DNA from 4 places in the Mesorhizobium hunchu genome. Region 1 is predicted to be linked to each of the others. Evidence: predicted binding sites of a transcription regulator. Region 1 holds the regulator's gene; each other region holds the start of a gene.

Region 1 (7,449 bases):
GCCGCGCTCAGAGAGCTTGTGGAAGGCCAAGTGGGTCGCTACAGCGCCGATTCCGCACACAGCCTTCGCTTCGAAGGCGTCAATCCCTTCCTCAATCCGAATGCCGCTCTCCACATCGGCCTTGCGCTGCACGAACTGGCGGTGAATTCGGTCAGTTACGGCGCCTTGTCCCACCCCGACGGATTCGTCGACGTATCGGCGGACCTGGGAAGCGACGACGACGAGGCGCCGGCCCTGTCGCTCATCTGGAGCGAACGCATCGAAAAAGACTCCCGCGGCAACGGCGCGAAGCGCTTCGGTTCCATCGCACTGGAACGGGTCGTCCCCGCTTCGCTCAACGGCAACGCAGCGCTCGACATCAACGACGACCGGCTCCAGTACCGGCTCACCGTACCACACGGCAATTTCGAGACCGACTGAGCGCGTCTCGAAGCAGGTATTGCTGCCCTATCTCCCGACGGAACCTTTCTCGTGCCATCTCCGTTTCTGGCGGCGAGAAAGGATTCCAAGTCATGGAACACGTCGCCGCCATCCTGCTGGTCATCGGTTGCTCCAACGACCTTTCCAGTTGCAAGGAACTTCCCGCCCCTGTCCCCGTCTTCGAGACGGCTCAGGAATGCGCGGATACCCGTCCCTTCGTGCTCGACGACATGGCGGGCCGGCGAGAGCGCGTCTTCGGCACATGCGTTGCCGTCGATCCCGCGCTGGAAGAGGAAGACGGGGAAATCGTCTGGGACATCAGCCCGGACGGCCGCATCGAGGCTTCGGTCGAGCGTCCGGGTTCGGTTGACGGTGACAGCCTTGTCGTGGCGTCTGCGGAGCCGGGTTTCGAAAAAGACCATGTTGGCTTGAAACGATAAAAATGCGACGTATGGCTTGAGCTTGCGCCGGCGGCTGGCCCGTCCCGTCAAGCGAGGGATTTTTAAAGCGAGAGGAGTTCTTCATGCGCAAGCTTATGTTGGCCGTGGCGGCGGTGGCGGCATTGAGTGGCTGCACCACGACGGAACAGGATGTCAGCGTCGGCACCGGCGCCGGAGCGCTGATCGGCGGCGCGATCGGCGGCTGGAAGGGCGCGGCCATCGGCGCCGCAGTGGGTGCGGGATCCGGCCTTCTGGTCCGCAACCTGCGCAACGGCTACTGTCAGTATCGCAGCCCGCGCACCGGTCGCATCTATACGGCCCGCTGCAACTGACACCCGGTTGATCGTCGGTAAGAACAGGGCATCGGCCAGCCGATCCCCTTTTTGCGTCCATAGTATCGCTTACCCTGTTGCCGACTAACAATGAACGCATATCGACGCGGCATCGGTGAAACGGTGCGGGTTCAGGCCGACAGGGGAATCCGGATGGCGACGCTCAGCCCGCCGGGCCGGAAGTCGCGATTGATGGTGCCACGCAATTCGCGCGTGATGTTCATGTCGATCAGCTTGGTGCCGAAACCCGTCCTCGAAGGCGCTTCCAGATCCGTCTGGCCTCTTTCTTTCCAGTCGAGGGCAAGCGTTCGGTGCCGTCCCAGCCCTTCCAGCCGCCATGACACGTTCAGCGCATCGATCGACTTCGCCGCCTCGCCATATTTGAGCGCGTTGGTGGCCAACTCATGGAAGGTCAGGCCGAGCGCCTGGGTGGTGGTTTCGTCGAGCAGCACCTGCGGTCCCGACAACAGGTTTTCGGGCAGCTCCTTGCCGAACACCTGGCCGAGTTCGATCCGCAACAGATCGCTGAGATCGGCTTTCTGCCAGCGCGATCGCGTCAGCATGTCCTGCGAAGCGGCCATCGCCTGAAGCCGCGCCGCGAAGGAGTTGGAGAACTCGTCTATATCTTTCGAGCCTGCCGCCGTCTGGCGCGCGATAGCCAGCACCCGGGTGATCGAATTCTTGATGCGATGCTTCATTTCCTGAAGCATCAGATCCTTTTCGAGCAGGCTCTTTTCCGAGCTTTCGTGCAATTGCGCGACAGCATCGTAGGCCCGCTCCTGATAGCGCGACACCAGCGCGATCGCGCTGGCCAGCAGCAGGCCGAAAATGCCGAGCATGATGGGAACGATCCGCGACGACGGCGCCGAAAACGCACTGGTCGGCCTGAACAGGATCGTCCATTCGCGCCCGGCCACCGTCATCTGCCGCGTCGCCAGGAGTTTGTCGCCGAACGCATTCGTCGGCGGTGTTTGCGAACGGAACATGAGATTGTCGGGATCGACGCGCCCGTCATAGACCTCGATATTCACCGGCAGCAACGGCGCGCGCCGAAGGGCCGCCTCGAACAGTTCCTTGGCGCGGAACGCGGCATACAGGAATCCGCTCGTGACGGTGGTCTTGGTGTCCACGACGTCCGGCGCGGTCGATACGGTCAGGCGCACGAACACCATAAAGCCTGGATATCCCTGCCCCGTGCCGGTGTTCTTGCCCAGCATCGTCAATCCGCTGGCGTGCTGCTCATCGTCGACCATGGCCTTCTGGATCGCCGCCCGGCGCACAGGATCGCTCATCATGTCGTAACCGATGGCGGTTCGGGTCGCGTCGTCCAGCGGCTCGAAGAGCACGATGGGCGCGCGCCACGCCAGGGTCGATGCCGGGTAGATGGATCGGTCGAGGCCCTGGTCGTCGCGCATCTCGCGTTCCGCCACGGCTTCATTTCCGGCCTTGACCAATCTCAGGAAGCCGATGCCGCGCAGGCCGGCGAAATTGCCGTCGACGTCCAGCGCATCGAAGAACGCCTTGAACTCGCTCTGCCTGATTTTGCCGTTGCGGGCGTCGAACAGCGCCTGCGTCGCCCGCAGCAGCGACAGATGGAGATCGACGCGGCTCTCTATGCGGTTCAGCGTATCGTCAGCCGTGGCGGCGAACTTGATGCGCGCCGCCTCCTGCGAGGCGAAAAAGGCGAAACCGGCCATGGCGAGGCTCACCAGGGCGACAGCCACAAACGCTGCGATGGGCAACAACTTCTTCAATTATCGGCGTGGTCCGCTAAAGGCTACGCCCTTCTTAGCAATCTGGCGCGTCAACACAATGGCTGGATATTGGGACAGCGATATCCGCAGGTCATGCTGACCATAGGCGATACCGGACGAAGATCCGCCGAGCGCCAGAGATGCGCGGCAGGCGTGCGGTAACCATCGTCGAGGAAGCGCTGCGCGCGCCAGGCGTCGCGGCTTAATCTTCTCGGATGGCGTAGCCGGCGCCGCGAATGGTGCGGATGACATCGGGCATCCTGCCGGTGTTGACCGCCTTGCGCAGCCGCCCGACATGCACGTCAACGGTCCGCTCGTCGATATAGATCGTCTCGCCCCAGACATTGTCGAGAAGCTGGCTGCGCGAGAAGACGCGGCCGGGATGCCGCATCATGAATTCGAGCAGCCGGAACTCGGTCGGGCCGAGCCTGATCTCGCTTTTCTTGCGGTAGACCCGGTGCTGCTCGCGGTCGAGCATGATGTCGCCCACCTTCAGCACGGACGACAGCACTTCCGGCTTCGCGCGGCGCAGCAGCGCCTTGACGCGCGCCATGAATTCCGGCGTCGAGAACGGCTTGACCAGATAGTCGTCGGCGCCCGTCTGCAGGCCACGCACGCGGTCGCTTTCCTCGCCGCGCGCCGTCAGCATGATGATCGGCAGGCGCTCCGTCTGCGGCCGCATCCTGAGGCGCCGGCAAAGCTCGATGCCCGACACCGCCGGCACCATCCAGTCCAGGACCAGCAGGTCGGGCGTGCTTTCCTGCAGCCGCACCTCGGCCTCGTCGCCACGCGTGACGACCTCGACCTGATAGCCCTCCGATTCGAGATTGTAGCGCAGGAGCACGCCGAGCGGCTCCTCGTCCTCGACCACCATGACGCGCGGTGCGATCATCGGTTCCAAACCTTGCCTCAGGCCGCCGCCGTCTCGTCCCGCTTGGGACGATTGGGCGGCAACTGTTCGCCTGTCAGGATATAATACGCATTTTCGGCGATGTTGGTCACGTGGTCGCCGATGCGCTCCAGGTTCTTGGCGCAGAACAAAAGATGCGTGCAGGCGGTTATGTTGCGCGGGTCCTCCATCATGTAGGTCAGGAGTTCGCGGAAGACAGCCGTATAGCGCGCGTCGATGCTCTCGTCGCTGGCGCGCAGCCGGGTAAGCGCGGCGGCGTCACCCGCTGCATAGTCGCGGATGACGTCGTCGACCTGTTCGAGCACCAGATGGGCCATGCCCTCGATCGAATGGGACAGGTCGCGCGGCACGGCGTTCTCGCCGACGGCGCCGACCCGCTTGGCAATGTTCTTGGCAAGGTCGCCGATCCGCTCCAGATCGCCGGCCATGCGGATCGCCCCCAGCACCGAGCGCAGGTCGTCGGCCATCGGCTGGCGCCGGGCGATCAGCGTGATGGCGCGGGAATCCAGCTCGCGCTGGCGCTCGTCCATGACGATGTCGTCGGAGACGACGCGCTGCGCCAGCGCGACATCCGCCGACAAAAGCGCCTTCGTCGCGCCGCCGACCATCGTGCCGGCCAGTTCGCCCATCCCGTCGATGATCTGCCCGATCTCGCGCAGATCGTCGTCGAAGGATGCAACCGTATGTTCAGCCATCTGCCTTCCCCGTTATCCGGTGCCGCCGCTCAGCCGAACCGGCCGGTGATGTAGTCCTGAGTGCGCTTCTCGCGCGGCGAGGTGAAGATCTTCTCGGTCTTGTCGAACTCGATCAGCTCGCCGAGATACATGAAGGCGGTCTTGGAGGAGACGCGCGCCGCCTGCTGCATGTTGTGGGTGACGATGACGATCGTGTAGTCGTCCTTCAGTTCGTCGATCAGTTCCTCGATCTTGGCCGTCGACAGCGGATCGAGGGCCGAGGCCGGCTCGTCCAGCAGGATCACCTCGGGCTTGACCGCGACCGTGCGGGCGATGCACAGGCGCTGCTGCTGGCCGCCCGAAAGCGACAGGCCGCTGGCGTCGAGCTTGTCCTTGACCTCGGTCCACAGCGCAGCGCGCTTCAGGGCATGTTCCACGCGCCCGTCCATCTCGGACTTCGGCAGTTTCTCGTAGAGCCTCACGCCAAAGGCGATATTCTCGTAGATCGACATCGGGAACGGCGTCGGCTTCTGGAACACCATGCCGATGCGGGTGCGCAACAGGTTGAGGTCCTGCGAGCGGTCGAGGATATTGCGGCCGTCGAGCAGGATCTCGCCGTCGGCGCTCTGGCGCGGATAGAGCTCATAGATGCGGTTGAAGCACCTGAGCAGGGTCGACTTGCCGCAGCCCGACGGACCGATGAAGGCGGTGACAGAGCGCGCCGGCAGGGACAGCGAAATGTCCTTCAGCGCCTTCGACTGGCCGTAATGGAAATTGAGGTGCCTGACCTCGATCTTGGCGGTCTCGGCGGCCGGTTCGGCGGCCACGTCGAGTTCGGTGGACAACATCGGTTTCATCTGTCCTCTCTGCGTCCGGTGAGGCTGCGGGCGAAGATCGAAAGGCCCAGCACCGTCAGGGTGATGATAAGCGCTCCGGTCCAGGCGAGCTGCTGCCATTCCTCATAGGGGCTGAGCGCGAACTGGAAGATGGTCACGGGCAGGCTGGCCATCGGAGCATTGAGATTGCTCGACCAGAACTGGTTGTTGAGCGCGGTGAAGAGCAGCGGCGCCGTCTCGCCCGAGATGCGGGCGATCGACAAAAGGATGCCGGTGACGATGCCCGACAGCGCGGCGCGGTAGGCGACCGAGCGGATGACGATCCAGCGCGGCGCGCCGATCGCCGTACCGGCCTCGCGCAGCGTGTTGGGCACCAGGTTCAGCATGTCCTCGGTGGTGCGCACCACCACCGGTATGACTAGGATCGCCAGCGCCACCGCGCCGGCGAGCGCCGAGAAATGGCCCATCGGGCGCACCACCAGTTCGTAGACGAACAGGCCGATGATAATCGAGGGCGCCGACAGCAGGATATCGTTGATGAAGCGCACGACCGTGGTCAGCTTCGAGAAGCGCCCGTACTCGGCCATGTAGGTGCCGGCCATGACGCCGACCGGCGTGCCGACGGCCACGGCGATGACCGTCATGACGACCGAGCCGTAGATGGCGTTGAGCAGGCCGCCCGCATCGCCCGGAGGCGGAGTCATTTCAGTGAAGACGGCGAGATTGACGCCGGCCAGCCCTTTCCAGACCAGCGCGCCGAGGATGAGGGCAAGCCAGGCGAGGCCGATGCCGGCGGCGACGACGCAGAGCGTCATCATCGCCGAATTGCGCACCTTGCGGCGGCTGTGAAGGGAGGTTGCGGCGGCGACGGTCATGTCGGTCTTCTCTCTCAGGCGCCGGCCTTGCGCTCAATCCGCATCAGCATGTAGCGCGCCAGAGCGAGGATGAGGAAGGTGAGGACGAACAGGATGAGGCCGAGGGCGACCAGCGAGGAGGTGTAAAGGTCGCCGTCGGCTTCCGTGAATTCGTTGGCGATCGTCGCCGAGATGGTGGTCCCCGGAGCCAGCAGCGAGGCCGAGATGCGGTGCGCGTTGCCGATCACGAAGGTTACCGCCATCGTTTCGCCCAGCGCGCGGCCGAGGCCGAGCATGACGCCGCCCATGATGCCGACGCGGGTGTAGGGAACGACGATGCGGCGCATCACCTCCCATGTCGTGCAGCCGATGCCGTAGGCCGATTCCTTCAGCACGGACGGCACCGTGTCGAACACGTCCTTGGTGATGGAGGTGATGAAGGGCAACACCATGATCGCCAGGATCAGCGCCGAGGTCAGCATGCCGATGCCGTAGGGCGGGCCGGCGAACACCGAGTTCAGCACAGGGATGTTCTTGAAGAGGGCGATCAGGAAAGGCTGGACCGTCGTCTGCAGGAACGGCGCAAAGACGAACAGGCCCCAGATGCCGTAGATGATGGAAGGAATGCCCGCCAGAAGCTCGACGGCGATGCCGATGGGCCGCCTGAGCGGACGCGGGCACAACTCCGTCAGGAAAATGGCGATGCCGATGCCGATCGGCACGGCGATCAGGATGGCGACGGCAGAGGTGACGACGGTGCCGTAGATCGGCGCCAGCGCGCCGAAATTCTCGGTAACGGGATTCCAGCTTTCCGTGGTCAGGAAGGCCGGCCCGAATTTGGACAGGGCTTCCCACGAGCCGGCGACCAGCGAGATCGCGACGCCGCTCAGGATCAGCAGGACGAGGATCGCCGCACCCTTGGCCGTATTATGGAAGATCGTGTCGGTAAGCGCGAAGCGGCGTACGGTCGCCTCTCTGTCGCGCATGGATTGCGCGGTGGCTACAAGCGTCATCCAGCCAATTCCCGTCCGGGTTCGATCAGGCGTTCAAGAGAGCCGCGGGGTCGGCAACACCGGCCCCGCGCACCCGTTCGGTCTCAGTTCGTGGCGGCGAAGAGCGGCTTGCCGTCGGCGCCCACGATGTTCTTGGCCCAGGTGTCCTCGATGCTGTTGACGACACCGTCCGGGATCGCGACGTAGTCGAGACCGGAAGCCATCTCGCCGCCCTTG
Region 2 (7,449 bases), on a different contig from region 1:
CCTGCGGGGCGGGGCAGGAGCACGCCGTGATCTTCACGGGCTCGGGGGCGACGTCCGGGATCAACCGCCTCGTCAGGCTGTTCGGCGTTGAGGACGCCGTCGCGGCGGGCAGGCGGGTCCGGATCGTCATCGGCCCCTACGAGCACCACTCCAACATACTGCCCTGGCGCGAGAGCGGGGCCGAGATCGTGGAAGTCCCCGAGCATCCGGCCGGCGGGCCCGACCTGTCCTGCCTGGAGGACGCGCTCGGTAACGGCGCGCCGGAGCTGACGATCTGCGCGCTGTCGGCAGCCTCCAACATCACCGGTATCACCAGCGACGTCGCGACGATCACCGCGATGGTGAAGGCGGCCGGCGCAAGGATGATCTGGGACTATGCCGGCGCCGGCCCCTATCTGCCGATCGCCATGACGCCGGCTCCGGGCGCGGAGATCGACGCCGTCGTCGTCTCTCCCCACAAGTTCATCGGCGGCCCCGGCGCCTCCGGACTCCTGATCGTTCGCCGCGATGCAGTCTCCGCGAAAACGCCGTCGTGGCCGGGCGGCGGCACGGTGAAATTCGTGTCGCCGAGCCGGCACGACTACAGCGACAGCCTGGAAGCCCGCGAAGAAGCCGGCACGCCCAACGTGGTCGGCGACATCCGCGCCGCGCTGGCGTTTATCGTCAAGGATGCGATCGGAGCGGATGTCATGGCGGCGCGCAACAAGGAGCTTGTGCAGCGTGCCTTCCGTGCCTGGAAGGATATTGAGGAGTTGGACCTGCTCGGCCTGCCGGGTCCCGACCGGCTGCCGATCTTCTCCTTCCGGGTGAGGAACGAAAAGGGCGGTTACGTCCACCAGCAGCTGGTCACGCGCATGTTGAGCGACCGGTTCGGCATCCAGGCGCGCGGGGGCTGCGCCTGTGCCGGGCCGTATGTCCACCGGCTGCTGTCGATCGACGACGACCGCTCCGAGGCGATGAGGCAGGCCATCCTTGCCGGCGACGAGCTCAGCAAGCCCGGTTTCACGCGCCTGAACTTCAGCGTCCTGCTGCCGGACGAGAAGGTGGACTACATTCTCGAGTCGGTGGCGCAGCTCGCTGGCGATGCGCCGGCGTTTGAAGCGCATTACGACGTCGATCCGGCCCGGGCGATCTTCTTCCCGCGCGCCCAGGCCCGGATGGCTGCGGCGGGCTGATGTCTCGATGTCCGGGTCTCGTGAAGCACTGCCTTTCGGGAGGCCCGCCTGAGGCTCGGGCTTGAAAGTCAGCGGTTCTTCCTGACGACGCAGGAGCCGCCGGCGCCGTGCAGCTTGCGGCAGATGGCGTCGGCGGCGCCGCGGCTGTCGGCGCCGATGCGGACCGCATAGATGCCGCGCCGGCCGATCGGCGTGCGCACCCGGCTCACCACCGGCTCGTAGGACGCCAGCAGCGCCGGGAAGCGGGCTTGCAGGCGCTGCCATTGGCGCACGGCGGCGGCGCGGCGGAAATTGCCGGCCACCTGCACGCCCCACGGCTTGGTCGGAATCGTCGACATGGCGATGACACTGGATTCGATGACCGGCAACCGTCGGCAGGCGACCGCGAACGGCATTTTGGGATCCAGCGGATGAACGGCGCCCTGATAGACACTGTCCATGAACCTGTCGGACGGCTCGCCCATGATGTCGAGCACGTAGTCCTCCGTCTCCAGCGGCAGGAAGCCGCCGGAATTGAGCCAGCGCGTCACCCGCGACTCGCCGGCATTGTAGGCGGCCGCCGCCAGCCCGAGATTGCCGTAGCCGGCCCGCATCTCGGCCAGATAGGCGGCGGAAGCGGCGATCGCCTGGCCGACGTCGAACGGATCGGCCAGATCGCGCATCTTCGCGGTGCCGGGCATGAACTGGGCAATACCTTCCGCGCCGGCCGGGCTCACGGCGTTGGGGTCGAAGCGGCTTTCCTTCCAGATCAGGCGGGCGAAGAACTCTCGTGGAAGGCCGTTGCGGTCGGCCTCGGCGGCGATCAGCGCGCAGACGCGGTCGATCAGCCGCTCGCGCGCCGACAGCGAATGCGGAGGGTCGGCAACCGCAGGAGAGCCGAAAGCAACGAGGATCAGTACGAACAGTGCGCCCTTGAGTTTACCTCCACCCCTGACCCCTCCCCTCAAGGGGGAGGGGGACAAGGGCGCAGCAGATTCCCGTTCCCCTTGAGGGGATGTGTCGGGGGTGGGGGTAGTTGAAAGAGGCACGGCGCGGCCTGAAGCGCTATTCGGCGGCTCTTGCCTGCATTTCTTGGGCCTGCATGCCTTGGCCGAAGCGCTGCTCGATGTAGTCGGCGACCATCTTCTGGAAATCCTCGGCGATGCGCGGGCCGCGCAGGGTCGCCGCCTTCTCGCCGTCGATGAAGACGGGCGCCGTCGGCATCTCGCCGGTGCCGGGCAGCGATATTCCGATGTCGGCGTGCTTGGATTCGCCGGGGCCGTTGACGATGCAGCCCATCACCGCGACCTTGAGTTGCTCGACGCCGGGGTACTTCTCGCGCCAGAGCGGCATGTTGGCGCGGATGTCGTCCTGGATGTTCTGCGCCAGTTCCTGAAACACCGTCGAGGTCGTGCGGCCGCAGCCGGGGCAGGCGGCGACGATCGGCACGAACTGGCGGAACCCCATCGTCTGGAGCAGTTCCTGCGCCACCTGCACCTCGCGGGTGCGGTCGCCGCCCGGCTCGGGCGTCAGCGAGATGCGGATCGTGTCGCCGATGCCCTGCTGGAGCAGGATGCCCATCGCGGCGGAAGAGGCGACGATGCCCTTGGAACCCATGCCGGCCTCGGTGAGGCCGAGATGCAGCGCATGGTCGGAGCGCTTCGCCAGTTCGGTGTAGACGGCGATCAGGTCCTGCACGCCGCTGACCTTGGCCGACAGGATGATCTTTTCGCGCGCAAGACCGATCTCCTCGGCCATCTCGGCCGACAGGATCGCCGACTGCACGATCGCCTCGCGCGTCACCTCAATGGCGGTGAGCGGCGAACCCTGTGCCTGGTTCTGGTCCATCAGCCGGGTCAGCAGTTCCTGGTCGAGAGAGCCCCAGTTGACGCCGATGCGCACCGGCTTGTCGTAACGGATCGCCATCTCGACGATTTCCGCGAACTGGCGGTCGCGCTTGTCCTTGAAGCCGACATTGCCGGGGTTGATGCGGTATTTCGCAAGTGCCGCGGCGCAGGCCGGATGATCGGCCAGCAGCTTGTGGCCGATATAGTGGAAGTCGCCGACGATCGGCACGTCGATGCCGAGCCGCTCCAGCCGCTCGCGGATGCGCGGCACGGCCGCCGCGCTCTCGTCGCGATCGACCGTCACGCGCACGATCTCCGATCCGGCGCGGTGAAGTGCCGCGACCTGGGCGACGGTGCGGTCGATATCGGCGGTGTCGGTGTTGGTCATCGACTGCACGACGACCGGCGCGCTGCCGCCGACGACCACGCCGCCGACATCGACGCCGACCGATCTGCGGCGCTCGAAGGGAGAGGAAAAATATCCGGTCATTGCCGGCGGTCCTGCATCTGGTTCTTTCGCCGTGCTCGCACGCGCACCGGGCATGAGGTGGCGGACGCCGCCGGGCTTGTCAATGGTTCAGGGCCGGCGCAACGACAAATCGTTCCGTCCGCCATTCCTGAAAACACGGCGGAACAGGCAATATTATGTCCCGCCGGCGGAAAACCGGGTGGAAATCGAATGAAACAACCGGACCACGGGCCAGCGACGATATTTGTCGCCGGCCCGGATGGCCTTTCTGGTCAGAATAGGGGTCTTCAGTGCGTGGTCGGGCTTCCCGCCAGCTTTTCAATCTCGTCCTTGAGGGCCAACTTGCGCCGCTTCAGGTTGACGATCTCGAGGTCGTCTACCGATGGATGAAGCAAGGCTTCGTCGATCTCGCGCTCGATGTCGCCATGCTTCTTCCGCAGCTCATCAAGATGGGATGCAAGAGACATGATTGGTTCTCCCTTTCATGGTTTCCTCGATTGCAACCGTCGAAGGCCGTCCACCGCAGGTCCGCCTTCATGACGGCTGGATGACACTGTGCCACCTTACAATCGCGATGTCGAATGCCGCGTGGTAGCATTTCCCGACATCGTGAAATGTGATATGCGCAGAGCGCCGGCGGGGACGTTTCAAGCCGGTCCCGCCCCATATGCGCGACCGTGCGCCGGAACCCAGATGGTGGACATGTCGGAACAGGAACAGGCCGAGATTCGTCTCGAATTCGCACGGCTGAAACAGGAGCACACCGATTTCGACGCCGCCATCAACGCGATGATCGCCACCGGCTGCGACCCGCTGCAGATCCAGCGCATGAAAAAGAAGAAGCTCGCCGTCAAGGACCGGCTCTCGGCGCTGGAAGACAGGATCATTCCCGACATCATCGCGTGAGCGCGACGATCCGGCGGAGCGGCCCCTGAAGACAGGAATTCCCGTCATTCCCGATTCTAACCCTCGTCCTCCAGATAGAGACGGATCATCCTGACCAACTCCCTGCGGATGCCAGGGTCATTCAGCGTTCCGCGTCGCGCCGCGTTGTGGATCACCCCGTCGACGATGTCCGAGATCATGAGGCCGACGGCCTCTGCGTGCGGATCGTGCGGGCGATAGACGGCTGCCGCCTGCGCGTAGAGCGAAAGGTAGCGCGTTTCCACTTGGCTGTTCTGGTCTCTGTAGGCCTCAAGGCCGGGAGCCTCGTCGAGCAGCACCCTGTGCAGGCCGGGATGTTTGCTGTGCGCCTCGATTATATTGGAGACCAGGATTTCCAGATATTCGGCAAGGGGCTGCCCTTGCCTTCGCGCGCCTTCGACGGCGGCGAGGCTGTCGTCCAGATGCCGCCGCCTGATCGCGTCCACCAACGAGACCTTGTCGGGGAAATACTGATAGAGTGACCCTATGCCGACACCGGCGGCCTCGGCGATCTTGTTGGTGGTGAAGCCGGCCCATCCCCTTTCGCTCAGAATGCGAGCCCCAGCCTCGATGACCGCTTCGACCGTCGCCCGGGACCTGGCTTGGCGGGGCTCCTTGCGCATGGAAGGCTTGCGTTTTGCAATGCGAGTAGACAATCAGGCGCTCCCGTCCAGAATATGGAGAAGTTACTCGCATTTTCTTCGAGCCGGGAAGCCCCTCATGATCGAAATGCTTCGCACCCTATATGGATATCAGGCCTGGGCAAACGACGATCTGCTCGGCAGATTGGCCACCCTCGATCCCGGGAAGCAGGCTGCCGAACTCGATACGGCGCTTGGGCTGATCGATCATTATCACGTCGTTGCGCGGATATTCGCGGGGCATCTGGGCGGCGCCGGGCGCCAATATGGCTCCGATCGCACGGCCGAGACGCCGGCGTTGAAGGAGCTTCACGCCGCGGTGGTGGCGACAGATCGTTGGTACCAGGAGTACCTTCAAAAGGTCGGCCTGAAGCAACTTTCCGGTCCGGTCGCTTTTACTTTCACCGACGGAGACAAAGGCTACATGACCCGGCAGGAGATGCTCATGCATGTCGCGCTGCATTCGGCGATCCATCGCGGCGAGGTGTGTCGGATCCTCTCCCAGCTTTCCATCACGCCGCCCTGGGATACTTTCGCGGTGTATCTGCATCGCGCGCAGCCGTCCCGTCGCTCGCAGGGTGGCGGGCAGCCTCAAGGGGTGGGCGCCCTGCCTGCCTGATGTTGGCGGCCGCCTGCCTTGCGATGCGCGCCCATTTCCGCTAAGGCGCGGCCTTCCTTGAACGGGAGACCGCGCCCTTGACCGACCAGCGCGCCGACGTCGCCATCATCATGGGCAGCCAGTCCGACTGGGCGACGATGCGGCATGCCGCCGATACGCTCGCGGCGCTCGGCATTTCCCACACGAGCCTGATCGTCTCGGCGCATCGTACGCCGGAAAGGCTCTACGACTTCGCAAGGGGCGCCAAGGCCGCCGGTTATAAGGTGGTGGTGGCGGGCGCCGGCGGGGCCGCCCACCTGCCGGGCATGACGGCAGCGCTGACGCCGCTGCCGGTGTTCGGCGTGCCGGTGGAATCGAAGGCGCTGTCGGGGCAGGATTCGCTGCTCTCCATCGTCCAGATGCCGGCCGGCATTCCGGTCGGCACGCTGGCGATCGGCAAGGCTGGCGCGATCAACGCCGCGCTGCTCGCCGCGGCGGTGCTGGCGCTGTCCGACGAGGCATTGGCCGCGCGGCTCGATGCCTGGCGCGCCGAGCAGACGGCGAAGGTCGCCGCCCAGCCGACGGATGCGGCATGAGCGCGATGCTGCCGGCCGGCACGACGATCGGCATCATCGGCGGCGGCCAGCTCGGCCGAATGCTGGCCATGGCCGCGGCCCGACTCGGCTATCGCACGGTCGTGCTGGAGCCGCAGGCGGACTGCCCGGCAGCCCAGGTCTGCAACCGTCAGATCGTCGCCGCCTATGACGATCCGGCCGCGCTCGCCGAGCTTGCGGCGGTCTCGGCGGTGGTCACCTACGAATTCGAGAATGTTCCCGTCGCCGCCGCGAACGCGCTGGCGGCCTCGGTTCCTGTCCGGCCGCCTGCGCGCGCACTGGAAGTCGCGCAGGACCGGCTGGTAGAAAAAACCTTCCTGAACGGCATCGGCATCGCGACAGCGCGGTTCTTGCCCGTCGACGACGATGCGCAGCTTGCCGAAGCGCTCGCCGCGTTCGACGGCTCGGGCGTGCTCAAGACCCGGCGCATGGGGTATGACGGCAAGGGCCAGCGCGTGTTCCGCAACATGGAAACGGTCGGTTTCGACGGGACATTCGCGGCGATGGGCGGCGTGCCGCTGATCCTGGAATCGCTGGTCGCCTTCGAGCGCGAGGTGTCCGTCCTCGCCGCGCGCGCGGCCGATGGCGCGTTCGCTGCCTATGACCCGGCGGAAAACGTCCACCGCGACGGCATCCTGCACACCTCCACCCTGCCGGCGACGATCCCGCCGCAGACGGCTGCCGCCGCGCATGAGGCAGCGCGCACCATCCTCGATGCGCTCGGCTATGTCGGGGTCATCGGGGTGGAGTTCTTCGCGATGGCCGACGGATCGCTGATCGCCAACGAGATCGCGCCGCGCGTCCACAATTCCGGCCACTGGACGGAAGCGGCCTGCCTCGTCTCCCAGTTCGAGCAGCATATCCGTGCCGTCGCCGGCCTGCCGCTCGGTTCGACCGTGCGCCATGCCGACTGCGTGATGGAAAACCTGATCGGCGACGATGTCGGGCGTGCGCCCGCGCTGCTGGCGGAACCCGACGTGATGCTTCATCTCTACGGCAAGGCCGAGGCCCGGCCGGGCCGCAAGATGGGGCATTTCACGCGGGTGACGCCGACTTTCCCTCCCTCTTGAGGAGAGGTTGCCGAGCGAAGCGAGGCGGGAGGAGGTCATCACCATCGTTTCACGGTCCTGAGGTCGTGTCCCAGGGTTGGCGACCTCTCCCGACCAGCCTTCGGCTGGCCACCCTCCCCTCAAGGGGGAGGG
Region 3 (7,449 bases), on a different contig from region 1:
TGGGCGCGCTGGTCGAGGCGCTGCCGACGGTGGTGCTGGGCGGGGCAGGACTGGTCATGTTCGGCATGGTCGCCGCCACCGGCATCCGCATCCTCAGCGCCGTGGATTTCAAGACCAGCCGCAATAATCTCTTCGTCGTCGGCATCTCGGTCGGCTTCGGCATGATCCCGGTGGTCGCCCCCGACTTCCATATGTGGTTGCCCAAGGCGATCGGTCCGCTGGTCGATTCCGGCATCCTGCTAGCCTCCATTTCTTCGGTGGTACTGAACCTCGTCTTCAACGGCGCGACCGGCGATGCCGAAGGCCTGCGCGAGGCGGCTCTGGCGGCAGAGGCGTGAGATAGCTCGCCGTCCTCCCCTTGCGGAGGGCGGCAGATATCAGCCGGAGGGAGGGGACTTCGGATATGCCGGCATGGAAATGCCGGCGCTCTGCGGCTGGTCATCACGGCTTCTGCGCCGGGATCGTCGCGGGAAATGAAGGAACTGGCTTTGCGCCGCGATCGAAGGTGTTCAGCCGTCCTTCAGCACATCGGCGATGCGCCGCATCTGTTCGCCGATCAGGTCGCATTCCTGCGGCGTCGACTGGCTCATCGCCAGTTCGATCAGTGCCGTATGAACCCGCAGCGCCTTTGTCAGCAGGGTTTCGCCGGCGTCGGTCAGCGACAGGCGCAGGATGCGCTTGTCCTTCTCGTCGCCCTCGCGCCGCAACAGGCCGCGCGTCTCCAACTGCGGCAGCAGCATGGTGACGCTGGAGCGCCCGACCAGCAGCTTGCGGGCCAGGTCGTGCTGCGACATGCCGGGATGGCGGTGCAGGTTCATGAGCACGTCGAGTTGGGCCGGCTTCAGGTCGAGCGGCGCCAGCCTGGCGGCCAGCGTCCGTTCAAGCACATGGCAGGCGCGCGCCACCGCCACCCAGTTGCGGAAGCGCGGATTGTCCCAGGGCGGCTCGGATAGGGGCGGTTCGGCTGGCGGCGGCTCGGATGGAGACGGCTCCGCCGGCGGCGTCTTCGCCTGATTCGATCCGACCCGCAGCGGTTCGGTGCGGGCTTGGCCCTCGACCTGGTCTTGTAGTTTGTTCATGCTTGAACTACTATGTTCATGTTTGAACGAATTCGACGGATCCTCACTATGGCATCGTTCGGCCTCAAGGTCATCCGCGGCCTGTTCGGTCTCGGGGAAAGGCTCGCGCCGGGCGTTAGCGGGCGCATCGCCTTCGAACTGTTCTGCCGGACGCCGGACGCCAATCGCCCCACCGACGGCGAGCGGCGTGCGATAGAACGGGCGCGTGATTTCATGGCTGAAGCGCGCCATCATCGGCTCAAGACGCAAACGGGATGCGTTGCCGTACACGAATTCCGGCCGGAACCGGGCAGGGCGCGTGCCGGCACGGTTCTGGTCGTGCATGGCTGGCGCTCCCGTACGGAGTTCATGCGGGTATTGATCGAGGGCTTCCGCGAGGCCGGCTACAGGGTCGTGTCGCTCGACCTACCCGGCCACGGTCAGTCCACCGGCCGGCGGTTGCATCTTGTGCGTGCCGTGGAGGCGGTGCGGCTGACCGCCGACTGGTTCGGCCCGTTTGCCGCGGTCGTGGGACATTCCTTCGGCGGCGCGGTCGCTGCCAACGCGATCGCAGGATCGGTAAGGGCGACTGCGCCGGTTGCGGCCGACAGGCTCGTGCTCATCGCCGCACCCAGTTCGCTACAAATGGTTTTCGACGGCTTCAGCCGCGCGCTGAATGTCGGTCCGAGGTCCAGCCGGGAGATGGCGCGCAAGGTCGAGCGCATCGCGGGGCGGCCGCTCGGCGACTTCGTCGGCAGCCGCCAATTGCGGGAAGCGAAGGTCGCAACCCTGGTGATCCATGCCCGCGACGACAAGGAGGTGCCGACCGATCATGCCGAGGATTACGCCTCAGCCGGCGACCATGTGCATCTGCACTGGGCCGACGGATTGGGTCATCGCCGTATCCTGACCGATCGAGCTGTTGCCCGGCGCGCCGTCGCTTTCGTATCGGATGTTGCGTCGCCCTCGGCCGGGCTGCTTCGAGCCGCAGGCTGAAGGCGCCGGGCTCTATTTGGGATCGACGGGCTCCACCGGAAGGCCCGCCGCCTTCCAGGCGCCGAAGCCGCCGGTGATGTGCTTGACGGGCATGAGTCCCATGTCCTGTGCCGTCTTGGTCGCCAGCGCGGACCGCCAGCCACCGGCGCAGAAGAACACGAAGGTCTTGCCCGAGGCGAAATAGGATTTGTGATAGGGGCTTTCGGGATCGATCCAGAATTCCAGCATCCCCCGCGTGCAATGCCGTGCGCCGGGCATGTTGCCTTCGCGCTCGATCTCGCGCGGATCGCGCAGGTCCACGAAAATCGTGGCGTCGTCGCCGAGCAGTTCCGCGGCCTCAAGCGGCGAAAGTGCCTCGATTTCCGCGTTGGCTTCGTCCAGCAGCGCCCGGTAGCCTTTTTTCATGATCTCTCCTCGCTTCGGGGTGCAGTCTACACAGCGTCGGGAAGGGCGTCATCGACCTCTTTCGTCTGTCGAGTGTCGCGCGCTGTGAATCGTCACTCCTCCGTAATCCTGCCGTCATCCAGCCGTCATCGGCCTGGGTGAGAAGCGGTCATGTCCATTTTACATCTTTTCGAAACAGGCGAAGGACAATGATCATGACCATTCAATCGCGACACATGCTGATGGCGACCGTTGCTGCGGCCACCCTTATTGCCTGCGGTCCCGTCCTCGCGCAGGACGCCACGGCGGACGCCTATCTCAAGCGCGCCGCACAGGGCGATCTCAGCGCGCCCGGCGGCGCCCGCCGCCTCGCCGGCGACGCGACGGCTGCTTTCCAGGCTCAGCTTACCGACGGCCCGGTGAAGAACGTGATCCTGTTCATCGGCGACGGCATGGGGGATTCCGAGATCACCGTCGCGCGCAACTACGCCGAGGGCGCGGGCGGCTCCTTCAAGGGTATCGACGCCCTGCCGGTAACCGGCCAGTACACCCACTATTCGCTCGACAAGGAAACGGGCAAGCCTGACTACGTCACCGATTCGGCGGCGTCCGGAACAGCTTGGGCGACCGGCGTGAAGAGTTATAACGGCGCCATCGGCGTCGACGTCCACGGCAAGCCTCACAGCACGCTGATCGAGCTCGCCAAGGCCGCCGGTCTCGCCACGGGCGATGTCTCGACCGCCGAATTGCAGGATGCGACGCCCGCCGTGCTGCTTGCCCATGTGGCGCAGCGCAAGTGCTATGGTCCGGAAGCGACGACAGAGAAGTGCCCCGCTGATGCGCTGGAGAAGGGCGGACTCGGCTCAATCACCGAACAGCTTCTCAACACGCGTCCCGACGTGACGCTGGGCGGCGGCGCCAAGACCTTCGGGGAAGTGGCTAAGGCCGGCGACTGGAAGGACAAGACGTTGATGGACCAGGCCACGGAGCGCGGCTTCGTCGTCGTCAAGACGTTGGACGAGATGAACGCGGTGGGCGAGGCCAATGACGGCAAGCCGCTGCTCGGCCTTTTCGCCGAAGGCAACATGCCGGTGCGCTGGAAGGGGCCGAAAGCCGTCCACCACGGCAATATCGACCAGGCAGCCGTTACCTGCGAGCCCAACGCTGAACGGACGGCTTCCGTGCCGACGCTCGCCGACATGACCAAGAAGGCGATCGATCTCCTGAAGGGCAACGAGAAGGGCTTCTTCCTGCAGGTGGAAGGCGCTTCGATCGACAAGCAGGACCATGCCGCCAATCCCTGCGGCCAGATCGGCGAGACTGTCGATCTTGACGAGGCCGTGCAGGTAGGCCTCGAATTCGCCAAGGCCAACGGCAACACGCTGGTGATCGTCACCGCCGACCATGCCCATTCGAGCCAGATCATCCCGAATGAGACTAAGGCGCCGGGGCTGACGCAGGCCCTCAACACCAAGGACGGTTCGGTGATGACGGTCAGCTACGGCAATTCGGAAGAGGACGACCAGGAGCATACCGGCGCGCAACTGCGCGTCGCCGCCTTCGGCCCGCGCGCGGCGAATTTCGCCGGCCTGACCGACCAGACGGATATGTTCTACACGATCCGCGATGCACTCAATCTCGGACCCGACCAGCGCGCCGACGCACAGTAAGATACGCTTTCACGGAAGAAGGCCCCGGCCGCTGCGGCGCCGGGGCTTTTCTTTTGAAGGACGAAAAAGCGGCCGTCAGCCTTTCATTTTGCACAATCGTCGCGACAATGGCCGAAAATTCTGCGGAAGGATTCGCCATATGCGCGCCCGGGGGCTGCCACTTCTTCTGATTTCGACGATTCTGCTGGCTTTCGCGGCGATGACCGCCGGTCGTGCGGTGGCCGAGGAGAAAAAAGACGATCCCGGCCTCAGCGACGTGCTGACCGATCTTCTGCACGGTGTCGAAGGCGAGAACGCCACATCCGGTTCCGACCGGCGCGTGCCGTTCGGGCGCGAGGAGATCCAGCTTTCCTACGCACCTCTGGTGAAACAGACGGCGCCGGCTGTGGTCAACGTCTATGCCTCGCAGACGGCCCGCGTGATCTCGCCCTTCGACGGCGACCCGTTCTTCGAGCAGTTTTTCGGCCGCTCGCAGCCGCGCGCGCAGTCCTCGCTGGGTTCCGGCGTGCTGGTCGATCCGTCCGGTATCGTCGTCACCAATTTCCACGTCATCAAGGATGCCGACGAGGTGAAGGTCGCGACCTCGGACGGGCGGGAGTTCACGTCGAAGATCCTGCTCAAGGACGAGACGCTCGATCTGGCGGTGCTGAAGATCTCCTCCGACAAGCCGTTCCCGACCATCCCGATCGGCGATTCGGACGCGCTGGAGGTCGGCGATCTGGTGCTCGCGATAGGCAATCCGTTCGGTGTCGGCCAGACGACCACCAGCGGTATCGTCTCGGCGTTGGCGCGCAGCCATATCGGCATCTCGGATTCCGGCTATTTCATCCAGACGGACGCCGCCATCAACCCCGGCAATTCCGGCGGCGCGCTGATCAACATGGCCGGGCAGCTCATCGGCATCAACACGGCGATCTTCAGCCGCAGCGGCGGTTCGATCGGCATCGGCTTCGCCATTCCTTCCAACATGGTGCATGCCTTCGCGGATGCGGCGAAGTCCGGGTCCGACTTCTTCGAGCGGCCCTATATCGGCGCCGAGTTCGAGGCGGTCACGCCGCAGATCGCGGAATCGCTCGGGATGGATGCGCCGACGGGCGCGCTGGTCTCCTCCGTCGCGCCCGGCGGCCCCGCCGACAACGCCGGCCTCAAACCGGGCGACGTGGTGCTGAGCCTCAACGGCACGGCGGTCGAAAGCATCGAGGCGCTCGACTATCGCATGGCGACGCTGTCGATCGGTTCGACCGCGACGTTCGGTACGCTGAGCAAGGGCCAGCAGCAGACAGTCGACATCGCCCTCGAGCGTCCGCCAGAAGGCGCAACGACATCGCAGGTGTTGCTGCGCGGGCGCAGTCCCTTCGCCGGCGCGAAGGTCGCCGAGCTTTCGCCGCGGCTGGCGCAGCGGCTCGGCATGCGCACCGACGCCAGGGGCGTGGCCGTGGTGGATGTCAGCCGCGATTCACCCGCCGCCGATTTCGGCTTCCAGCCGGGCGACGTCGTGCGCGAGGTCAACGGGACGACGATCGACAGCGCCGAGAAACTGGCCCAGGTCTCGTTGCAGAACACGCGTTGGTGGCGCTTTACGGTCGTGCGCAACGGGCAGACCATGCGTCAGGTGCTGCGGTATTGAGCTTGAGCGATCGGCAGTCGGAAAATCCATTGGCAACTGCCTACTGCCAACCGCCGATTAGCTTATATACTTCACGTATGGCCGACCTCTTCAACATCGACGACAAGCCGAAGCCGGCGCCGCCCGGCCAGCCGCTCGCGGACCGGCTGCGGCCGAGGACGCTTGCCGAAGTGGTCGGACAGGAACACCTGACCGGTCCGGACGGAGCGCTCACGCGCCTCATCCAGTCCGGCTCGCTCGGCTCCATGATCTTCTGGGGGCCACCCGGCACCGGCAAGACAACGGTGGCGCGGCTGCTGGCCGGCGAGACCAGCCTCGCCTTCGAGCAGATATCGGCGATCTTCTCCGGAGTGGCTGACCTCAAGAAGGTTTTCGAGGCGGCACGGCTGCGGCGCGCGAACGGCCGCCAGACGCTGCTGTTCGTCGACGAGATCCATCGCTTCAACCGCGCGCAGCAGGATTCCTTCCTGCCGGTGATGGAAGACGGGACGGTCGTGCTGGTCGGCGCGACCACCGAAAATCCTTCGTTTGAATTGAACGCCGCGTTGCTGTCGCGGGCGCGGGTACTCGTGTTCCAGTCTCTCGGCGAGGAAAGCATAGAAAAGCTCCTGGAGCGTGCCGAGGCATTGCAGGGTAGTGCGCTGCCGCTCGACGGGGAGGCGAGGGTGGTTCTCAAGCGCATGGCTGACGGCGATGGACGCGCCTCGCTGACGCTGGCCGAGGAGGTGTGGCGCGCCGCCAAGCCCGGCGAGGTGTTCGACGCGGAAGGCCTGCAACGTATCGTCCAGCGCCGCGTGCCGATCTACGACAAGGGCCAGGACGGCCACTACAATCTGATCTCGGCGCTGCACAAATCGGTGCGCGGTTCCGATCCGGACGCGGCGCTCTACTACCTGTCGCGTATGTTCGACGCCGGCGAAGACCCGCTCTATCTCGGCCGCCGCCTCGTGCGCATGGCCGTCGAGGACATCGGCCTGGCCGATCCGCAGGCGTTGGTCGTCGCCAACGCGGCCAAGGACGCCTATGATTTCCTCGGCTCGCCGGAGGGCGAACTCGCCTTCGCGCAGGCCTGCGTCTATCTGGCCACCGCGCCGAAATCCAACGCCGTCTACACGGCCTTCAAGAGCGCCCGGCGGGCCGCGAAGGAAAACGGCTCGCTGCTGCCGCCCAAGCACATCCTCAACGCGCCGACCAAGCTGATGAAGGAAGAGGACTACGGCGCCGGCTATCGCTACGACCATGACGAGCCGGATGCCTTTTCCGGTCAGGATTACTTTCCGGAGAAGATGGGCCGCCAGACGTTCTACGATCCGCCGGACCGGGGCTTCGAACGGGATATCCGCAAGCGGCTGGACTACTGGGCCAAGCTGCGCCGCGAACGGGGCGGATAAGCCGGCCGCCGCGTATCAGTGTGCGGCCTGTCGGGCGTTTGCACTGCTGGGTTCATGGAAATCTTCATCCTGATCACTGGACGCCGCGCGAAATGGGCGTCATTAGCCAGTCATGGCAGGTGTTGAACAGATAAAGGTGGAAGCCGGCGAGGCGGGGATGCGGCTCGATCGCTGGTTCAAGAGCCACTATCCGGGGCTGGGCTTCGGCCATTTGCAGAAACTCCTGCGCTCCGGACAGGTGCGCGTCGACGGCGGCCGCGCCAAGACGGACACGCGCATCGAGCCGGGGCAGGTGATCCGCATTCCGCCGCTCGAGGTCGACA
Region 4 (7,449 bases), on a different contig from region 1:
GCCTGACGGACCGACCAGCACGCACAATTCCTTGTCGGGAATGGCGATCGACACGCCTTTCACCGCTTCGACGCCGCCGGGATAGACCTTCTTGACGTCCTTGAGATCGACTGTGGCCATCAGGCGTTCCGTTCTGTCATGGGGCGACCATCCTCGTCACTTCTCGTTCTCGACAAGGCCGCGCACGAACCAGCGCTGCATCAGCACCACCACCAGGATGGGCGGCACGATGGCGAGCATCGCCGTCACCATCACCAGATGCCATTGGGTGTCGGCATCGGCGAAGGAAACCATCTTCCTCAGCGCGATGACGATGGTGTTCATGTCGTTATGGTTGGTCACCAGCAGCGGCCACAGATATTGCGTCCAGCCGTAGATGAAGAGGATGACGAAGAGGGCCGCGATGTTGGTGCGCGAGAGCGGCAGCAGGATATCGAAGAAGAAGCGCCAGGGGCCGGCGCCGTCGACGCGAGCGGCTTCGACAAGCTCGCCCGGGATGGTCATGAAGAACTGGCGGAACAGCAGCGTCGCCGTCGCCGAGGCGATCAGCGGCAGGATCAGGCCGGCATAGGTGTCGATCAGTCCGAAATCGACCATCACCTTGTAGGTCGGCAGGATGCGCACCTCGACGGGGAGCATCAGGGTGATGAAGATCAGCCAGAAAAAGGTCATCCTGAGTGGAAAGCGGAAGAACACGATCGCGTAGGCCGACAGGATCGAGATGCAGATCTTGCCGATGGCGATGCCGAGCGCCATCACCGTCGTGTTGAAGAGCAGCGTCCAGACGTCGACGCCGCCAATGCGGCCGATACCTCCGAACAGCGCCTCCTTGTAGTTCGCCCAGAATTCGGCGCCCGGCAGCAGCGGCAGCGGCGGGCGCAGGATGGTCTGCAGCGTGTGAGTCGACGCGACGAAGGTGTAGTAGATCGGGAAGGCGACGATCAGTATGCCGAGGATCAGGATCGCATGGGCGAGGTAGATGCCGGCCGCCGACTGGCCGATCATCAGCCTGTCGTGCCCGCTGGCGGGTGCGGTTGGTTCAGCCATAGTGCACCTTCCTTTCCACGTAGCGGAACTGGATGGCGGTCAATGCGATGACGATGACCATGAGGATCACCGACTGGGCGGCCGACGAGCCGAGGAGCAGGTTGACGAAGCCGTCATTGTAGACCTTGTAGACCAGTGTCTCGGTAGATTTGCCTGGCCCGCCGCCGGTCACCGCATGGACGATGCCGAAAGTGTCGAAGAAGGCGTAGGTCGTGTTGATGACGAGCAGGAAGAAGGTGGTCGGCGCGAGCAGCGGGAAGACGATCGTCCAGAACCGCTTGGTTTCGCCCGCGCCGTCGATTGCCGCCGCCTCGATCAGCGATTTCGGAATCGCCTGAAGGCCGGCGACGAAGAACAGGAAATTGTAGCTGATCTGCTTCCAGGCGGCGGCGGCGATGAGCAGGATCATCGCATGCGTGCCATTCAGCACGGGGTCCCACGGGATTCCCATGCGCCGTATCAGCACCGCGACCGAGCCGATCGAAGGATTGAACATGAAGAGGAACAGCATGCCGGCGATGGCCGGCGCCACCGCGTAGGGCCAGATCATCAGCGTGCGGTAGAAGCCTTTGCTGCGCACCACCTTCTCGGCCATCACCGCGAGCAGCAGCGCGACGCTCATGGCGACCGCGGCGGTGGCGACGGAGAAGACGATCGTGACCTTGATCGAATTGATGTAGGCCGGCTCGGCGAGGACTTTCTGGAAATTCGCGAACCAGACGAATTTCGATTTAAGGCCGAAGGGATCCTCCTTCAACATGGACTGGTAGAGCGCCTGCCCCGCCGGCCAATAGAAGAAGATCAGCGTAATGGCGAGCTGCGGCGCCACCAGCAGATACGGCAGGACCTTGTTGGGAAAGACGACGCGCTGGGCCAGAGTGAATGTCCTCGTTCGCCAGGAGCGCCCACGCCGGGAAGCGTGGGCGCGAACTCAACCTCGATCAGCCGCCGGTCGCTTCCTTGATCGCGGCGTTGCCGCGCTGGACCGCGTTGTCGAGCGCCTGCTGGGCCGTTTCCTGGCCGGCCAGCATCTTCTCGAACTCCTCGTTCTGGATGTCGCGCACCTGCGGCAGGTTAGGCAGGCGCACGCCCTTGGAATTGTCGGTCGGCGCCTTGCCCATCATCTGCAGGATCGGCGTCTCGCGGCCGGGGTTCTTGTCATAGAAGCCGGACTTCTTGGTGGCCTCATAGGCTTCGAGCGTGACAGGCAGGTAACCGGACTTCTCGTGCAGGTACTGCTGCACCTCGGTCTTCGAGAGGTAGGTGAAGAAAGCGGCGACGCCCTTGTATTCCTCATCGGACTTGCCGCCCATCACCCACAGGCTGGCGCCGCCGGGCGTGGTGTTCTGCGGCGCGCCCTTGGCGTCGCTGTCATAGGGTAACTGGCCGATGCCGTAGTTCATGCCCGATTTGACGATATCGCCGAGGCCGCCCGAGGATTCGGTCATGATGCCGCATTCGCCGGCCAGAAAGATCTGCTTGGCCTCGGAGGTGCGGCCGCCATATTTGAAGGTGCCGTCCTTGGCGAGGTCCGCCAGCGCCTGGAAATGATTGACGTAGATCGGCGCGTTGATCTTCAGCTCCGGCGTGCCGCCGGCGAGACCGTTCTGGTTGGTCGCCCACGGAACGTCGTTCCAGGCGGCGAAGTTCTCGAGATGGATCCAGGTCAGCCAGGTCGACGTGTAGCCGCAGGCCGCCGCACCGCTTTCCTTGATCTTCTTGGCGTCGTCCCACACCTCGTTCCAGGTCTTGGGCGGCGTGTTCTCGTCCAGCCCGGCCTTCTTGAAGATATCCTTGTTGTAATAAAGGATCGGCGAGGACGAGTTGTAGGGGAAGGACAGCATGGTGCCGTCGGGCTTGGAGTAGTAGGCAACGATGCCGGGCAGGTACTGGCTCTTGTCGAACTTGAAGCCCGCGTCGGTCAGCACGTCCGCGACCGGCTTGATCGCGCCTTCGGCCGCCATCATCACGCCGGTGCCGACGTCGAAGACCTGGATGATGTCCGGCGCCTGGCCGGCGCGGAAGGCGGCAATGCCGGCGTTCAGCGTCTCGGGATAGGTGCCCTTGAAGACGGGAACGATCTCGTAGTCCTTCTGGCTGGCGTTGAAGTCCTTGGAAATCTTGTCGACCACCTCGGCATTGGCGCCGGTCATGGCGTGCCACCAGGTGATCTTGGTCACGGCAAAGGCCGAGGTGGTGGAAAGCAGGGTCAAGGTGGCGGCGAAACCGGCCGCAAAGCCGCGAAACTTCATGTCTCTCTCCCGATCTGTCGTTGGCGAGGTGAACCCGCGGCGGGAGTATCGACGGATTATGACAGGTGCACAACAGTTTTGTTATAGCTGCGTGACCTTTCACACGAAGTTCGGTTCGGTTTCGTTTCCAGCCAAGGCGGATCTTCTTAGCTGGCTTGCGCCGCTTCGATCAGCCGCTTCGCGTCGGAGCTCGACCATTCCGCCGGGCCGTTCATATGACCGATCAGGCAGCCGTCGCCATCCACCAGCATGGTCACCGGCAGGCCGAGCGCCAAGCCGCGTTTTTTTACGGTGTCGAACAGCTTGAGCGTCGGCTCGCGATAGAGCTTCAGATTCTTCACGCCGATCTCGCCCAGGAACTTCTTCGGCTTGGCGTCATCGCCGGTGTCGACGTTGATGGCCACCACCTCGAACTTGTCGCCGCCGACTTCCTGCTGCAGGGCGTCGAGCGCGGGCATTTCGGCGCGGCAGGGCGCGCACCAGGTCGCCCACAGATTGACCAGCAAGGTCTTGCCGACCCCTTCTCTTCCGGCAAGGTCGGCGATCGTCATCGGCTTGCCGTCGGGCCCCTCGAAGGCTAGTGCCTTCATCGATTGCGGCGGATCGGCCGGCAGCAGGGCGGCGACCTGCCCTGTCGCGGCGGCTGCGACCGTTTTCGCCTTGGCGGCCTTGGCGGCGCAGGCGACGTCGGCGTCCGGATCGGCAGTTGCCGTGTTCGCCGGCGGCTCCGCGTTGCCAAGATGGTTCTCCCTGACATATACCGCGACCGCGCCCACCAGCGCGCCGGCGACCAGCGCGATAAGGATGAGCCGTGCCGCCGGGAAGAGTTTTCTGCCGTCTGCCATTTGAAGTCCGCTTCCGAAACAGGGTCATTATGATGAGCGAGAAGAAGGCCAGCAACCAGATGTGGGGCGGACGTTTCGCCTCAGGCCCGACCGCCGTCATGGAGGCGATCAACGCCTCGATCGACTTCGACCGCAAGCTCTACGCCCAGGACATCAGGGGTTCCGTCGCCCACAGCGCCATGCTGGCCGAAACGGGCATTATTTCGGCGGCCGATCAAGAAAAAATCGCTCACGGGCTGAACACGATCCTGAAAGAGATCGAGGACGGCAAGTTCTCGTTCTCCACGCGGCTGGAGGACATCCATATGAATGTCGAGGCGCGGCTGGCCGAACTGATCGGCCCTGCCGCAGGGCGCCTACACACGGCGCGCTCGCGCAACGACCAGGTGGCCGTGGATTTCCGCCTGTGGGTCAAGGACGAGCTTTTGCGCATCGCCGAGGCCCTGAAAGGACTGATCGCCGCGTTCCTCGACCGGGCCGAGGAGCACGCCGCGACGGTCATGCCCGGCTTCACCCACATGCAGGCGGCGCAGCCGGTCACTTTCGGCCATCATTGCATGGCCTATGTCGAGATGTTTTCACGCGATCTTTCGCGGGTGCGCGACGCCATCGAACGCATGGACGAAAGCCCGTTGGGCGCGGCCGCACTTGCCGGAACCGGCTTTCCCATCGACCGGCAAGCGACGGCGAAAGCGCTGGGCTTTCGCGAGCCGACCCGCAACTCGCTCGACAGCGTTTCGGATCGCGACTTCGCGCTGGAGTTCCTGTCGGTCGCGGCGATCTGCGGCACGCATCTGTCGCGGCTGGCCGAGGAGATCGTCATCTGGTCGACGCCGCAGTTCGGCTTCGTTCGGCTTTCCGATTCCTTCTCGACCGGCTCCTCCATCATGCCGCAGAAGAAGAACCCGGACGCGGCCGAGCTGGTGCGCGCCAAGGGGGGCCGCATCAACGGCAACCTGATCGCCCTGTTGACCGTCATGAAGGGCCTGCCGCTGACCTATTCCAAGGACATGCAGGAGGACAAGGAAGCGGTGTTCGACGCTGCCGAGACGCTGGACCTGATGCTGGCGGCGATGACCGGCATGGTCGGCGACCTCGAAATCAACACGTCGGCGATGAAGAAGGCGGCCGGCGCCGGCTATTCGATCGCTACCGATCTCGCCGACTGGCTGGTCAGGGAACTCGGCATGCCGTTCCGTGAGGCGCATCACGTCACCGGGCGCGCGGTGGCGCTGGCGGAGAGCAAGAAGGTCGGTCTGGAGAAGCTGTCGCTGGAGGAGCTTCAATCGATCCATCCGGCCATCACCGGCGACGTCTTTTCGGTGCTGTCGGTGCAGAAATCGGTCGCCAGCCGCAAAAGCTTCGGCGGCACCGCGCCGGTCGAGGTGCGGCGGCAGGTGCGCTATTGGAAGAAGCGTCTCGCCAAGGCTTGAAGCCGGGTGCAATGAGAACGAAACTCGGCTATAGGCGATGGCTGTGCGGCTCGTGGTCGGGTCGAAACCGATAAGATGGACGGACGAAGCGATGAGCGCTGGAAGGATATTCACCGCACTGGCCCTTACGGCGACCGTGATGCTGGTTTCCGCCTGCGGACGCAAATCACAGCTCGATACGCCCTACCAGGCTGCGGTCCAGGCCCGCAAGGATGCCGTCAAGGCCAAGGATCCCAATCCGCCGCCGGAGCCGGCAAAGCCGGTCACCGACAAGCCGTTCATTCTCGACAGGCTTATCCAGTAACAGCGCTGTCCTTCCATCCAGCGGGTCCAAGCCGGTGAATCATTTCGACTATCGCGACGGCGTGCTCTTTGCCGAGGACGTGGCGGTCCCCGACATCGCGGCAGCAGTCGGCACGCCTTTCTACTGCTATTCGACGGCGACGCTGACGCGGCATTTCCGCGTTTTCCGCGATGCCTTCGCCGGCCTCGACGCGCTGGTCTGCTACGCCATGAAGGCGAATTCCAACCAGGCCGTGCTGACGACGCTGGCCCGGCTCGGCGCCGGTGCCGACGTCGTCTCGGAAGGCGAGTTGCGGCGCGCGCTCGCCGCCGGCATCCCGGCGAACCGGATTCTCTTTTCCGGCGTCGGCAAGACGGCGCGGGAGATGGATTTCGCGCTGCAAGCGGGCATCCTGTGCTTCAACGTGGAGTCCGAGCCGGAACTGGAACTGCTTTCTGCCCGCGCTGTGGCGCTCGGGAAGGTCGCGCCGGTGTCGCTGCGCATCAATCCGGATGTCGATGCGAAGACCCACAAGAAGATCTCGACCGGCAAGGCGGAAAACAAGTTCGGCATTCCGTGGCAGCGCGCGCGCGCGGTCTATGCGCGGGCGGCCACCCTGCCCGGCATCCGAGTCACCGGCATCGATACTCATATCGGCAGCCAGATTACCGATTTGCAGCCCTTCGACGACGCTTTCGCGCTGCTTGTCGACCTCGTCGGCACGCTGCGTGCCGACGGCCATGCGATCGAGCATGTCGATCTCGGCGGCGGTCTCGGCATCCCCTACCGCACCGACAACAGCCCGCCGCCGCTGCCGGACGCCTATGCGGCGATCGTCAGGAAGCGGGTCGGTCCGCTTGGCCTCAAGGTGATGTTCGAACCGGGACGACTGATCGTCGGCAATGCCGGCATTCTTGTCGCGGAAGTGATCTACGTGAAGGAAGGCGATGCAAAGAACTTCCTCGTCGTCGATGCCGCCATGAACGACCTGATCCGGCCCACGCTGTATGATGCCTTCCATGACATCCGCCCGGTGGTGCAGGCGGGGCCTGATGCGCCGCGCATGACGGTCGATATCGTTGGTCCGGTCTGTGAAACCGGCGATTATATCGGTCTCGACCGCGACTTGCCGCGCCTGAAAGCCGGCGACCTGATTGCGGTCGGCACCGCGGGCGCCTATGGCGCGGTGCAGGCAGGCACCTACAACACGCGCCTGCTGGTGCCGGAAGTTCTGGTCGACGGCGACCGCTTCGCCGTCATCCGGCCGCGCCGGAGCTACGAGGACCTGATCGGCCTCGACGTGATGCCGGACTGGCTGACGTAGCCGCCTAGCGGTCTTTTTCCGGCGCGTGCTCGTCCAAAGAATGCCGCATGATGAGCGGCATCTGGCTGATGGTGAACAGCACGGTGATGGGCATCGTCCCCCAGACCTTGAAGGCGACCCAGAAATCGGTCGAGAAGTTTCTCCATACGACTTCGTTCAGGACCGCGAGAAAAAGGAAAAACAGGCCCCAGCGCAGCGTCAGCTTCTTCCAGCCTGCCGCGTCGAGATGGAAGGCCGAATCGAAGACGTAGCCGAGCAGCGACTT

Evidence for each region. The regulator PhoB, encoded in region 1, activates phosphate uptake and scavenging genes when phosphate is short. The targets are predictions, from matches to a motif close to TGTCATNNANCTGTCAT.
Region 2: the regulator PhoB is predicted to act here: its motif matches at 4,007-4,023, upstream of ABMA46_RS00560 (YdcH family protein).
Region 3: the regulator PhoB is predicted to act here: its motif matches at 2,572-2,588, upstream of phoA (alkaline phosphatase).
Region 4: the regulator PhoB is predicted to act here: its motif matches at 3,358-3,374, upstream of ugpB (sn-glycerol-3-phosphate ABC transporter substrate-binding protein UgpB).

The regions. Positions count from the first base shown of each region.
Region 1 is NZ_JBEBMG010000002.1:614,239-621,687, forward strand. Features, by position in the region: gene ABMA46_RS06480 (sensor histidine kinase) at 1-420, shown strand, start outside; gene ABMA46_RS06485 (hypothetical protein) at 513-860, shown strand; gene ABMA46_RS06490 (YMGG-like glycine zipper-containing protein) at 944-1,192, shown strand; gene ABMA46_RS06495 (CHASE domain-containing protein) at 1,324-2,946, opposite strand; gene phoB (phosphate regulon transcriptional regulator PhoB) at 3,149-3,838, opposite strand; gene phoU (phosphate signaling complex protein PhoU) at 3,856-4,551, opposite strand; gene pstB (phosphate ABC transporter ATP-binding protein PstB) at 4,581-5,387, opposite strand; gene pstA (phosphate ABC transporter permease PstA) at 5,384-6,241, opposite strand; gene pstC (phosphate ABC transporter permease subunit PstC) at 6,256-7,233, opposite strand; gene pstS (phosphate ABC transporter substrate-binding protein PstS) at 7,317-7,449, opposite strand, start outside.
Region 2 is NZ_JBEBMG010000001.1:106,416-113,864, reverse strand. Features, by position in the region: gene ABMA46_RS00575 (aminotransferase class V-fold PLP-dependent enzyme) at 1-1,175, shown strand, start outside; gene ABMA46_RS00570 (lytic transglycosylase domain-containing protein) at 1,244-2,080, opposite strand; gene ispG (flavodoxin-dependent (E)-4-hydroxy-3-methylbut-2-enyl-diphosphate synthase) at 2,220-3,491, opposite strand; gene ABMA46_RS00560 (YdcH family protein) at 3,758-3,937, opposite strand; gene ABMA46_RS00555 (YdcH family protein) at 4,173-4,376, shown strand; gene ABMA46_RS00550 (TetR/AcrR family transcriptional regulator) at 4,433-5,017, opposite strand; gene ABMA46_RS00545 (DinB family protein) at 5,115-5,654, shown strand; gene purE (5-(carboxyamino)imidazole ribonucleotide mutase) at 5,732-6,229, shown strand; gene ABMA46_RS00535 (5-(carboxyamino)imidazole ribonucleotide synthase) at 6,226-7,317, shown strand.
Region 3 is NZ_JBEBMG010000006.1:69,107-76,555, forward strand. Features, by position in the region: gene ABMA46_RS12460 (nucleobase:cation symporter-2 family protein) at 1-338, shown strand, start outside; gene ABMA46_RS12465 (MarR family winged helix-turn-helix transcriptional regulator) at 510-911, opposite strand; gene ABMA46_RS12470 (alpha/beta hydrolase) at 1,128-2,054, shown strand; gene ABMA46_RS12475 (rhodanese-like domain-containing protein) at 2,067-2,459, opposite strand; gene phoA (alkaline phosphatase) at 2,675-4,108, shown strand; gene ABMA46_RS12485 (DegQ family serine endoprotease) at 4,308-5,735, shown strand; gene ABMA46_RS12490 (replication-associated recombination protein A) at 5,813-7,126, shown strand; gene ABMA46_RS12495 (RluA family pseudouridine synthase) at 7,239-7,449, shown strand, end outside.
Region 4 is NZ_JBEBMG010000001.1:377,483-384,931, reverse strand. Features, by position in the region: gene ABMA46_RS01930 (sn-glycerol-3-phosphate import ATP-binding protein UgpC) at 1-120, opposite strand, end outside; gene ugpE (sn-glycerol-3-phosphate ABC transporter permease UgpE) at 157-1,005, opposite strand; gene ugpA (sn-glycerol-3-phosphate ABC transporter permease UgpA) at 1,040-1,924, opposite strand; gene ugpB (sn-glycerol-3-phosphate ABC transporter substrate-binding protein UgpB) at 1,989-3,299, opposite strand; gene tlpA (thiol:disulfide interchange protein TlpA) at 3,446-4,144, opposite strand; gene argH (argininosuccinate lyase) at 4,177-5,577, shown strand; gene ABMA46_RS01900 (hypothetical protein) at 5,669-5,881, shown strand; gene lysA (diaminopimelate decarboxylase) at 5,916-7,184, shown strand; gene ABMA46_RS01890 (septation protein A) at 7,189-7,449, opposite strand, start outside.